DNA from 4 places in the Shewanella sp. FJAT-51649 genome. Region 3 is predicted to be linked to each of the others. Evidence: predicted binding sites of a transcription regulator. Region 3 holds the regulator's gene; each other region holds the start of a gene.
The links. Region 3 encodes LexA, which represses DNA repair genes until DNA is damaged. Its sites were predicted from a motif close to TACTGTATNNNNATACAGTA; they were not measured.
Positions count from the first base shown of each region.

Region 1: a site for LexA is predicted at 964-983, ahead of dinB (DNA polymerase IV). Genes of this name have one in related genera too.
Region 2: a site for LexA is predicted at 953-972, ahead of recG (ATP-dependent DNA helicase RecG). Genes of this name have one in related genera too.
Region 4: a site for LexA is predicted at 2,057-2,076, ahead of dinG (ATP-dependent DNA helicase DinG). Genes of this name have one in related genera too.

Region 1 covers NZ_CP080411.1:1,093,035-1,096,110, reverse strand. The annotation lists gene dinB (DNA polymerase IV) at 1-939, opposite strand, end outside; gene K0H59_RS04830 (methyl-accepting chemotaxis protein) at 1,091-3,076, opposite strand, start outside.
Region 2 covers NZ_CP080411.1:356,620-359,695, reverse strand. The annotation lists gene K0H59_RS01730 (ABC transporter substrate-binding protein) at 1-585, opposite strand, end outside; gene recG (ATP-dependent DNA helicase RecG) at 989-3,064, shown strand.
Region 3 covers NZ_CP080411.1:4,597,999-4,601,074, reverse strand. The annotation lists gene K0H59_RS20130 (cell division inhibitor SulA) at 376-888, opposite strand; gene lexA (transcriptional repressor LexA) at 885-1,505, opposite strand; gene plsB (glycerol-3-phosphate 1-O-acyltransferase PlsB) at 1,667-3,076, shown strand, end outside.
Region 4 covers NZ_CP080411.1:2,990,777-2,993,852, reverse strand. The annotation lists gene dinG (ATP-dependent DNA helicase DinG) at 1-2,033, opposite strand, end outside; gene K0H59_RS13310 (DNA polymerase II) at 2,174-3,076, shown strand, end outside.

The DNA.
Region 1 (3,076 bases), 1.3 Mb from region 3:
ATAAAACATCACCACGGAGACCTCGTCACTACGGTGCTCGATTGTGGTCTGTTTAAAATCATTAAATTTAAGTTTGACCACCTGCTTATGGATTTGCCTCCCCTTAGCGCTTCGCCCTAAACGGCTGGACAACTCTTGAATTAATCCCGGCATCACCTGCTGGCACTGCTCCAGCGTGTAAATATCCTGAGCGAGAGTGGTCTCAACGCCTACGGATTTGCGTTCGCGGCTCACTGAAATCCCACGATCATCGACACCATGGGCCCGCTCGACTAACACGGCGCCAAACTTACCAAAACGGGCAATCAACTCTTGCTTTGGATAAGCCTGCACATCGGCGCAGGTATTTAAGCCTAGCGAAGACAGTTTTTCAGCGGTCACCTTACCCACTCCGGGAATTTTCCGCAGGGATAAGCTTTTAACGAACTCGGCAACCTCATCGGGTGGAATAACACATTGCCCGTTGGGTTTATTTAAATCAGAGGCGACCTTAGCGAGAAATTTAATCGGCGCCACGCCAGCCGATGCCGTCAGCCCAGTTTCGGCCAAAATATCCCGGCGAATTGCCTCGGCGATTAAAGTGGCAGAGCCCTTAAACAGCTTACAATCGCTGACATCTAAATAGGCCTCATCGAGGGAAAGCGGTTCGATTAACTCTGTGTATCGGGAGAAAATGGCGCGAATTTGCTGTGAGACCTCTTTATAGACCTGCATACGACCGGGAACGAGGATAAGATCGGGACACAATTTCAATGCGTAGCCCGTCGCCATGGCAGAACGCACACCAAATTTGCGCGCCTCATAATTACAAGTGCTGATGACGCCACGCTGCACCCGACTGCCGCCGACGGCCAAAGGCTTACCGCGGTATTCGGGAAAATCCCGCATTTCCACCGCAGCAAAATAGCAATCCATATCGATATGAATGATTTTTCGCACCTTGCATTCCTCCGACACCCAAAATACTGTATATAAAAACAGTAATCAAGTGTCACTTATCAATTTGCGGCGGTGCGGTTTGCGCTTGGATTGTTAGCGCCCAAAAAAACAAAGGGAGCCCTAAGGCTCCCTTGATTTACAACTATTTGAATTAAATCTTAAATTGGCCAATGTTGCGGGTCAGTTCATGAGTCGCTTGCTCAAACCCTTGCAAACTTTGGGATAAATCTTGGCTTGAGAGCAAAGACTGATCGGACAGACCGCGCACGCTAACAACGTTTTGTGCCACCTCTTCAGCCACAACGGCCTGCTGGCCAATCGCCACGGTAATTTCCACCGTTTGCTGCTGAATCGACACAATCGCACTGGCGATATCACTCAAGGCTTGCTCCACTTGTGTGGTCAAGTCTTGTCCGACCCTTGCCTGCTCAACCCCAGACTCCATCACCTGCTCGGCTTGTAGCGCGCTCTGCTGCAGGGTTTGGATAATTCCTTGAATGTTGGCGGTAGAATCTTGGGTACGAGACGCGAGAGTTCGCACTTCATCGGCCACCACGGCAAAGCCTCGACCTTGCTCACCCGCCCGCGCCGCCTCGATGGCCGCATTCAGCGCCAGCAAGTTGGTTTGGTCGGCAATGTTGCGGATCACGCTTAAAACTTCGCCAATTTGCTCTGAGCTGCTACGTAACTCCTTGATGACTTTAGCAGCCTCAATCACTTGAACCGATAATGCCTTCATGCCTTCGGTCGCGCGGGATACGATTTGGGTACCGTCATGGGCCTGAGTCTGCGCCTTTTCGGCAAAATCATTCGCCCGTTGAGCGCTTATCGCCATTTCTTGGCTCGTCTGTGCCATTTGGGTGGCGGCCGTGGCCACTGAGTCGATTTGTTGTTTCTGCGATGACACCGAAGAGACCGCTAAATCACACACTTGGCGTGCATCCATCACCCCAGTGCCGACCTCTTGAGTTAAGTTACGGGTATGCAGTAACATCTGCTGCACCTTTTCGGCAAAGCGGTTGAAGGCATCACCCAGCTTGCCTAACTCATCTTCCCGTTCCATTAGAATGCGTTGGGATAAATCGCTATCACCTTCGGCAATGTCTTCCATCGCATCGAGTAACTTGCTGAGCTGGCGTCTAAAGGGCAATAACATCAACCATACTGTGATGCCGACTAAGAGCATAATCCCCAAAGCCACAAAACAGGCATTCCAGAAGGCTTCGGTCACAGGCGCTTCAATCACCTCATGGGGCAACATAAAGGCTAAGTGCCATTTCTGCTTAGGATAATCACCGCCCACAGACACAAAGGTTACCCGCTGTGGCACACCGTTAAAGGTGACTTCGGCAAAGCCCTGCGCTTCGCGCTGCATTTGCTGTCTTAAGGCGGTAAAGCCTGAGGTGTCCTTAAACTGGCTATCGATTTGATTCGCAAGTGAACCCGGCGGGAATTTATCCGAGAATCCGGGGAAATACACCAGCTTACCTTCATCCGTCATCAGGAAGGCTTGACCATAGTTACGGTATTTGATTGGCGCTAACAGGGTTTTGCCAATGGTATCGATGAGAATATCCATACCACCAATCCCAATCAGCTCACCATTGGCACCATAGACTGGGGTTTTAACCGTGGCCGAAATCGAGCCATCGTTGGCATCGACCGCAGGGTCGCCCACAAATAGGCCGCGCTGATCGATAGCCTCCTGCCACCAAGGACGTTTATTGGTGTAATAGTTTGGATCGCCATCGAAACGGCCATTGAGGTCGAAATACTCGAAGGTATTCGCCGAGCCGAAGAACACTGACTTCACATCGGTATCACGATCGGAAAACGAGCGGAAATAACGAATAATATCTTGGTACTGTTGGTCATTGGCTAGGTTACTGCCACGGGCATGGTATTGGCTAAACCAGTTGATAAGCCCTGGCTCGGCAAATACCGAGTGGATCACTTGCCCCTTAGCCACAAAATAACCACCTATCTCATTGGCCTTTAAGGCAACAAGCGCCGAAATGTCCGCGTCCACTTGCTTACGTGTGTTATTACTTTCTTTATTCACGAGCAAAGCGGCAACTAAAGTAAGAAGTACAGCAAGGGCACCGACGATAGTGACCACTAACTGCAAACTTAGAGA
Region 2 (3,076 bases), 590 kb from region 3:
TGTCACATTGGGTTGCATAAAGAAATAATCGTTGGCGCCCTGAGTCCGCAGAACAGATGCGGGCGTGGACTTATCGCCCGAGATCAATAAAACCTTAGCTTTTTTAACGTCTAACCCCGTTAACAAAGCTTTAGCGGTCTCGGCTCCGATAGCATAGTTATCGGGCATAATGGCGGGCAATAAATAGGTCTGCCAGTGGGGATCTTGCAATAGCATTTCCCGTTCGGCCACGGAAATATCATTCAAAATAAGCTGCACATAAATGGGATGGTGATAAAGCATCTGCAACATTTTTAATGCTGATTGCTTCTCATTAACCAAAATAACCTGATTAGGAAGGGACTGTTGCGATTTTAATAAAGAGTCTAACTGGCTAATCATTTTAAAATGATTGCGATCTGAATGGATAATTTGCAAATTAATGTCGAGTTTTGCTGATGCCACCCACATTAATTTGTCGACATCACCCCAAAAGCTATCGGCCTCGGCACCGGGATTGAAAAACGCCACATCTAGTTTGGCCCATGCCGGCATAGCAGAAAACAATATGCCAATAAATAAACAGGTTAAGCACCATAGACGCAAAGGCGAGTACTCCTCGGCCATGTTTCCCCACATGTGATCCGTCACCAGAGGTCACTTTCTTATTATCGATTCACAACCGTGTTACCGCATAAAGATTTATGCCCGATACAGGCAATCAATCATTCGATTAAACCACAAAAACTTACAAAGTGTACGTTATTAATAACGAATGATGATTTTCTCTATTGTTTACTTCTAGGATTGAAACACATTTATTTTAATATGAATAAGATAAGGAGAAATATGCTCCAAGGGCAATTTAGCCCATAAGACTGAAATAAATCCTTAATTCGTCGCTAAACCCTCACATAACCGCACCCACCGAGCAACTCAGCCCAAGATTGCCTTACGCTTACACTCTGTTAGTATATGTATAAATTCACAGTGATTGAGCGCTAACGACTTGCAGCAATTGGATCTTGTTCCGATCACCGACCTCAAAGGCGTCGCCAAAAGGGTGGCGGAAAAACTCGCAAAGCTCGGCATCACAACAGTACAAGATCTGCTGTTTCACTTACCCCTGCGCTACGAAGACCGCACTCAAATTTATCCTATTGCCGCCTTAATGCCGGGAAATTACGGCACCATTGAAGCCGAAATCCAGTCGACACAAATCATTCAAGGCCGCAAACGCATGCTGGTGTGCAATGTGCGCGATAATACCGGCAGCATGAGTCTGCGCTTCTTTAACTTTTCGATGGCGCAACGCAATGCGATGCAAAATGGCTTAATGATCCGCGCCTATGGCGAAATTCGTCGGGGCAATCATCAGGCCGAAATCGTCCATCCCGAGTACAAAATTGTCTATCCCGGTGAAGATATTCATTTAAGCGATACCCTCACGCCGATTTATCCCACCACGGAGGGACTCAAACAGGCGAGTTGGATCAAACTTACCGAGCAAGCCCTCGAATTATTAGAAGACGGCGGTTTGACCGAGTTATTACCCGCCAATTTGCAGCCCAATAGCATGAGCTTGAAACAAGCACTGCAAACCCTGCATCGCCCTCACGCAGGAATATCGCAATTTGACTTAGAGCTAGGCCAACATCCGGCGCAGCAACGGCTGGTGCAGGAAGAGCTGCTCGCCCATAACCTCAGCATGCTCCGACTCAGGCAACGCAGCAATCTCGACGCCGCCGTGACCATGCACGCCAGCGGCCAGCTATTGAATCCCTTTCTCGCCTCATTGCCCTTCAAACCGACAGGTGCACAGCAAAGGGTCGTCGCCGAGATAGGTAAAGATTTAGCGCAGCCGCACCCCATGATGCGCTTAGTTCAAGGTGATGTAGGTTCGGGTAAAACCTTGGTCGCCGCCCTCGCCGCATTGCAGGCCATCGAAAGTGGTTACCAAGTGGCTATGATGGCGCCCACCGAATTACTCGCCGAGCAGCATGCGACTAACTTTGCCGCGTGGTTTGAACCCCTCGGGTTAAAAGTGGGATGGCTTGCGGGCAAGCTTAAAGGCAAGGCACGGGCGCAATCCTTAGCCGATATTGAATCGGGCGCGGCGCAAATAGTGATAGGCACCCATGCCATCTTCCAGCAGCAGGTAACCTTCAATAAGTTGGCTTTAATCATTATCGATGAGCAGCACAGGTTCGGGGTTCACCAACGGATGGGGCTCAGGGAAAAAGGCATTAACCAAGGCTTTCATCCCCACCAGTTGATTATGACGGCGACCCCCATTCCGCGCACCTTGGCCATGACGGCCTACGCCGATTTGGACACCTCGATTATCGATGAGTTGCCGCCCGGCCGCACGCCCGTGACCACAGTCGCCATTCCCGATTCGCGTCGCAATGAAGTGCTCGAGCGCGTCCGCAACAGCGTAGTCACGGATAAACGCCAAGCCTATTGGGTCTGTACTCTGATAGAAGAATCCGAAGTCCTCGAGTGCCAAGCGGCGGAAGATACCGCCGAAGAGTTGCGCCAAGCGCTGCCGGAACTGAGCATAGGTTTAGTCCACGGCCGGATGAAAAGCGCTGAAAAGCAAAAAATTATGGCCGACTTCAAGACGGGAACTATCCATTTATTGGTTGCAACCACAGTGATTGAAGTCGGCGTCGACGTCCCCAACTCTAGCTTGATGATTATCGAAAACCCAGAGCGACTGGGTCTTGCACAGTTACACCAGCTGCGAGGTCGCGTAGGGCGCGGTGCCGTGGCAAGCCATTGTGTGTTACTCTACAAGGCGCCATTGAGCCAAACCGCGAGCCAGCGGTTAAATGTGCTCAGGCAAAGTAATGATGGTTTTGTGATTGCACAGAAAGACTTAGAGATCCGTGGGCCGGGCGAAGTACTGGGCACGAAGCAAACGGGACTGGCCGAGCTAAAAATCGCCGACCTTGTCCGCGATCAGGCGCTTATCCCACATATCCAAAAACTGGCGAGCCATGTGATGTCACAGGCGCCAGAGTCGGTCGATGCCATTATTCATCGTTGGCTTGGACACAGGCAGCAATACGTTCAGGCCTAAACCTTAAGCTAA
Region 3 (3,076 bases):
CTACAAAGAAGAGCAACACAGTAAGTCTCAACTCTATGCAAACTCTTCAGTTCCCAAAAAAGCTTCTCTGACTTCAACGTGCGTTGGCGGCTTACTTTTGATTAAGTATTGTTACTGCTGGTATTAGCCACACTGGCACATACTGCTGAATAAAACCCATTATTCTCGATTTTTGTGGGCAAGAGATATTCGATAAATCGTCGATATTTTTTGCCTAAACGGGCGATATATTATGCTCGTCTGAATCAAACATACTTGCTGTTTAAAAATTGATCAAGATCACTTCTTTTTCTAATTGTCTGAAAAATTGCCAAAAAAAAGCCCCACATTCACAGGTGAGGCGGCTTTCAAGGCTAAATACGCAGTGCAAAAATTTTAATGAACAGAGCTAAAAAAACTACCTTGGGCAAAGTGAGCGGGTTGCTTGAGTGTCGCGTCCGTAGTCGAGTGATTTACAACACCTTCGAGCACGATTCCCATGGCGCGGGCACTCTTGGCCACAATTTGCAAACGACGATTGTCGCGGGCATCGAGTGAGTGGATCCAAGTAATTACTGCGCTTGAAGTGCCACTGGTTAAGGCTTTTTCCATTGCCCACAGGGTTTCGACTTCATCTTTCGCATGGACTAAGAGAACGCGATCCATACGCACGCCAGCGCTGGCCAGTAACTGTTTGTAGCCAATACTAGGAGGGTTGATGAGCACAACCCAGCGGCCTTGTTGGCTCAGTTGTGCTAACTGCTTGCTAAGCTGCATCAGCTCTTGGCGCCCTTGGCTCTCTGTAGGCATAGTGATGATAGGCGTATGCTGCCAGTCAGTATCGGTTTCGCGTACCGCATCGAGCCATAAACCGGGGTGACGCGGGGCATTACCTAGTAGTTTGTTCATAGCCAATCTCCATTGCGGATCACCCCTACGGCGAGCCCTTCTATTGTTAGACTTTGGAAACTTAAATCGACTTTAATTGGGGAGTAATCTTCATTCTCCGCATGTAGATAAACTAGATTCCCTTTCTTTTCAAAGCGTTTAACTGTTACATCATCGTCAACGCGAGCAACAACTACTTGGCCATTGCGCGCTTGCTGTACTTTATGAACGGCGAGCAGATCCCCCTCGAGGATACCGATGTTCTTCATACTGTCGCCTCTGACACGCAGTAAGAAATCGGCGGCAGGGTGGAACATGCTAGGGTCGACTTGGTAATACTGTTCGACATGCTCTTGGGCGAGGATAGGTTCGCCAGCAGCCACTTGGCCAATCAGTGGTAAGCCTGATTCGCTGTTATCTTCTTCCTCAACTGGGAGGCGGATCCCGCGGGAAGTACCAGGCATGATCTCGATGCAGCCTTTTTTCGCCAATGCCTTAAGGTGTTCCTCGGCGGCATTTGCACTTTTAAAACCCAAACGGGTGGCGATTTCGGCCCGGGTGGGTGGCATGCCAGTCTCGGCAATATTACGTTTAATCAGCTCTAAAATTTCGGCTTGGCGTGGCGTCAACGGTCTCATGTTCTTTCCTGTTTTTCTATACAGTTACTGTTAGTATATACAGTATTATTCGTAGTGCAAGTATTAACCACTTTTTAACGCGATTGGAGAGTATTAGCGAATGTTCCCTAGAATCTGGTATTCTATGGGGCTAATGAACGTACTTACATTGCATAAGAATAATGCCTAAACAAGACTCTCTTTGGTTGAAATCATTACGCTGGATCCAAAAACACTTAGTGCACACTATTGTTGTGCCGCAGGATCCCTTTGCCGATCTGAATCTGGACGCCTCCAGACCGCTTGCTTATGTAATGAAAACAGAATCCCTGAGTGATATTGCTGCGTTAAGCGAAATCACCACTAAGCTGGGTTTGCCAAGCCCTTACGAGCCGCTCGTGGTAAATGGCGTTGTTGCGCCCCGCGTAGTTTGCCTCGAAGGGCGTAAGCCTTTGTTTGGCGAACGTGCTAGTAATGAGCCATTCCTCGAATGTTTTATGCGTTTGTTGGCCGTACATAAAGAAAAGCCTGAGTTAGATATTCAGCTGGTGCCTGTGAGCCTGTATTGGGGCCGTACTCCGGGTAAAGAAGACGACACCATGAAGGCGGCTGTACTTGAGCGTGAAAACCCAACTTGGTTACGTAAGTGCCTGATGATCCTATTTTTAGGCCGCCACAACTTTGTTCAGTTTTCTAATGCCGTATCGCTGCGTTACATGGCCGACGAACACGGCACCGATATGGGGATTGCCCATAAGTTAGCGCGGGTGGCGAGAGTGCATTTCCGCCGCCAGCGCAAGGTGATGACAGGACCTGTGCTGCCTAATCGTCAGGCGATGTTCCACTCCCTGTTGAAATCCGAATCCTTACGCAAGGCGATTCAAGAAGAAGCGGCGAGTAAGAAGATTTCCGAAACCCAAGCTCGTGAAACAGCAATTGAATATCTTGATGAAATTGCAGCGAATTATTCCGATAGCTTAGTGCGTATTGCCGAGCGTTTCTTAACTTGGTTATGGAACAAGCTCTACAGCGGTATCAATATCAAAGGTGCTGAGCAAATCCGCCAGCTTCACCATGATGGTCACGAGATTGTGTATGTACCTTGCCATCGCAGCCATATGGATTACCTGCTGTTATCCTACATTTTGTATTACCAAGGCATGGTGCCACCGCATATTGCGGCGGGGATTAACCTAAACTTCTGGCCAGCTGGGCCGCTGTTCCGCCGTGGCGGTGCTTTCTTTATTCGCCGTAGTTTTAACGGCAATAAACTCTATACGGCCGTGTTCCGTGAATACCTCGATCAGCTGTTTGCTAAGGGATATTCGGTGGAGTATTTCTCTGAGGGTGGTCGTTCTCGTACCGGTCGTTTGTTGGCGCCTAAAACGGGCATGATCGCCATGACGATCAACAGTGTGCTGCGTGGCATCGAACGCCCTGTCACCTTAGTGCCTGTGTATTTAGGTTATGATCACGTGATGGAAGTGGCGACTTATCACAAAGAGTTGAGTGGTAAGAAAAAACAGAAAGAATCTGTATGGCAAGTCTTTGGTGCTATTCGTAAATTAGGTAATTTTGGCCAAGGTTATGTC
Region 4 (3,076 bases), 1.6 Mb from region 3:
AAGGATTTGCCGTAACGTTTGGTCACTAATCGTCTATCTAGGATAGTGACTCGGCCGTAATCCTGCTCTTTACGCAGTAATCTACCACAACTTTGGATTAGCTTTCGCGATGCATCAGGAATGGTGAGTTGCAGAAACGGATTTCCACCCTTTATTTTCACATACTCGGCATGGGCTTGCTCGACGGGTGAGGTTGGCACGGCAAAGGGCAGTTTAGTGACGATGAGATTGGTGAGGTAATCTCCGGGTAAGTCTAGACCTTCAGAAAAACTGCCGGTGCCGAACAAGATACTCGGCTCACCTTTGTCGCACTTGGCTTTATGAGTCTCAAGCAATTGCTGGCGCGGGGCATTACCTTGAATAAGAATTTCCTGCGTGAGTTTGCCCTCGAGCAACTCGGCGACTTTCTCCATTTGCCAGTAAGATGCAAACAACACTAAGGTGGCCATTTCGCCTTCAATCAGCTCCAAAATGTGTTCGGCAAGCTCAGCGGTATAGGCATCGTCCGTCGGCTCGGTTTTCATCTTAGGTAAGTAGAGCGTGGCGTTATTCGGATAATCGAAGGGGGATTGCAGGGCGAGATAACGACTGCCGTCCTTTACCGATAATCCCACTTGATGGGCGAAATGGTCGAAGTTATTCAGCGCCCGAAGCGTTGCACTACATAGCACGACGCCAGCGGCCTTTTGCCACAGCATAGACTCGAGCATAAACCCGACTTCAATCGGTGAGGCGCTAAACAGATAATCGACCTGTTTGCCTGTGAGCAATTCAATCCAGCGGGCGAGGGGCGCGCCTTTCGTGGAATCTTCCTTTGCCATCATTTTCCAGAGCTTTTGTAGATTTTCGAGTCGCTGCAGCATAAAACCCATTTCGGCCTGTAACGCTTCCGCTTGATGCTTAGGAATATCGCCATCTTTTATCGCCTCGGCCAGCAATAATTGCATCTTGTTAAATTGCTTAAGGGCAAGATTAGAGGTGGCCGCGAGATTCTCGGCGGGAATTTTTAGTGCATCGGGCAATTTACCGTGTTCGAACCGATAGCGGCTCTCGGGATTGGCAAACTGTTTGGTTTGAGTGTCACAGTAGTGGGCGACTTGATTGAGCTGAGCGATTAAGTCACCTATATGATCCTGCATCGCCTGCGCTGGGGCGATGATATTGTTGCTCTTTATCTGATTTTGTAACTTTGCACTGGTCTTCCCGACTTTTTCGAGCCAATCGGCGGCGCCCCTAAGCGTTGCCTGTGCGCTAGAAAAGTCCCGGGCAACAATAGGTAAGTGGTGAGCTTCGTCAATGACGTAAAATACGTCTTCGGGATCGGGCAAAATCACCCCGCCACCCAACTCTAAGTCGGCAAACAGCAAACTGTGGTTGGCGATCAGTACATCCCAGGTATCCACATCCTCTCGGGCCTTGTGAAACGGGCAATTTCGATGACTGGCGAGTTGCCGGTGACAACTGTGTTTATCGCAGGCGATTTGTTGCCAGAGATGGTCAGGTATAGGTGTCGATAGCGTATCGATTTCACCGTTCCAGCGGCCTTCATTAAAATCGCTTAGCAGCTCCTGCAGCATGGCAATTTGGCTGTTATCCGGTTTTGTTTGCCACATGGCCATTTGGGTACTGTTATCATCGCCGATCAGCATGGCAAGTTTAGATAAACAGACATAACGCTGGCGCCCTTTAACCAGACCGAAGCGAAAGTTTAGCCCTGATTGTTCGAGAAAAAACGGTAAGTCTTTGTGCAGTAACTGCTCCTGCAGCGCCACGGTTGCCGTGGCGATACAGACCTTTTTCTTACTCGCGAGCGCAAGCGGGATCGTGCCCAAAATATAAGACAATGATTTACCAATCCCCGTACCCGCTTCGACCACTATGATGCGTCTATCTTTGTCATAGTCGCCAGCTAGGGTCTTAGAGATTTCTGCCACCATAAAATTTTGCTCGCGGCGTGGCCTAAAATTAGGCAAAGCCGCGGCAATATCTTTATAGATAGCGCGGATCTGGTTTTTTACGTTGTCAGGTAACATGCGGCACTACTTTATCGAATTAATGCTGTACATAATAACAGTGATTGCATAGCCTAAGAAACTTTTCTGCCATTTTATGGCAATTTTATTCTGTGTCCCGAGAAACAATAAACAGCGAGAGCCTTAGAGTGAAACCGCAGTTGAATCCCCCCGAGAGTCTGACGCCTGACACGGCTGCGCCTGTGAGTGTACAGGGACGCGTCCTCACGCGCCATGCTATTACGCGCGGTGCAACGCTTGTGTTGCAGTATTATCTCGCCACCGTTTCAGGCCCTGTGCTGGTGGAGTTACCGGACTCTGAGTACATTTGTTTTTGTCATCAAAGCGATATGGCGGCATTGCAGTTACAGACGCCGGGGCTGGCGCTGCGCTTTGTGCCGCTTGCACTTAAAAGCTTTAAAAGACAAAGCGTGGCGGCGATATATGCCCCATCGAGTAGTGTGTTTCGTCACTTGCAGCGGATAGCGACGGATGCGGGGATTCCCTTATTTGAGGCGGATATTCGTCCCGAACAGCGTTTTTTAATCGAGCGTTTTGTGGCGCTCGATGTGGCATTTTTAGGGCATTTTGTCGGCAAAGCAGGCATAGATGGACAGTTGCCTGTTTTTAGCGCTATACGCGCCAAAGCGGTTGCGCCGCAGCCTGCAATTAAACTGCGCTCAATCTCCCTCGATTTTGAATGCAGTTTTGACGGTTTACTCTATTCCGTGGCCCTTTATGGACGCGATGCGCAATCTCAGCCCTATGAAAAAGTCATTGTGGTGGGCGAGGCGCAGCCAGATGCTGCAATCTATATCGAATGGGTGAACGATGAGGCCGCACTTATCCATCGTCTCATCACCTGGTTTACAGAGTTTGATCCCGATGTGATTATTGGTTGGTCGGTGGTGACCTTTGACTTGGCCCTGCTATATCGACGTGCGTTACTGCACCGGATCCCGCTGCGTATTGGTCGAGGTGGCGCGCTCCTTGAGTGGAAAGTTGAGAATAAATTTCGGCCAGAAACCTTAAGTTTGCCAGGGCGTGTGGTGCTCGATGGTATC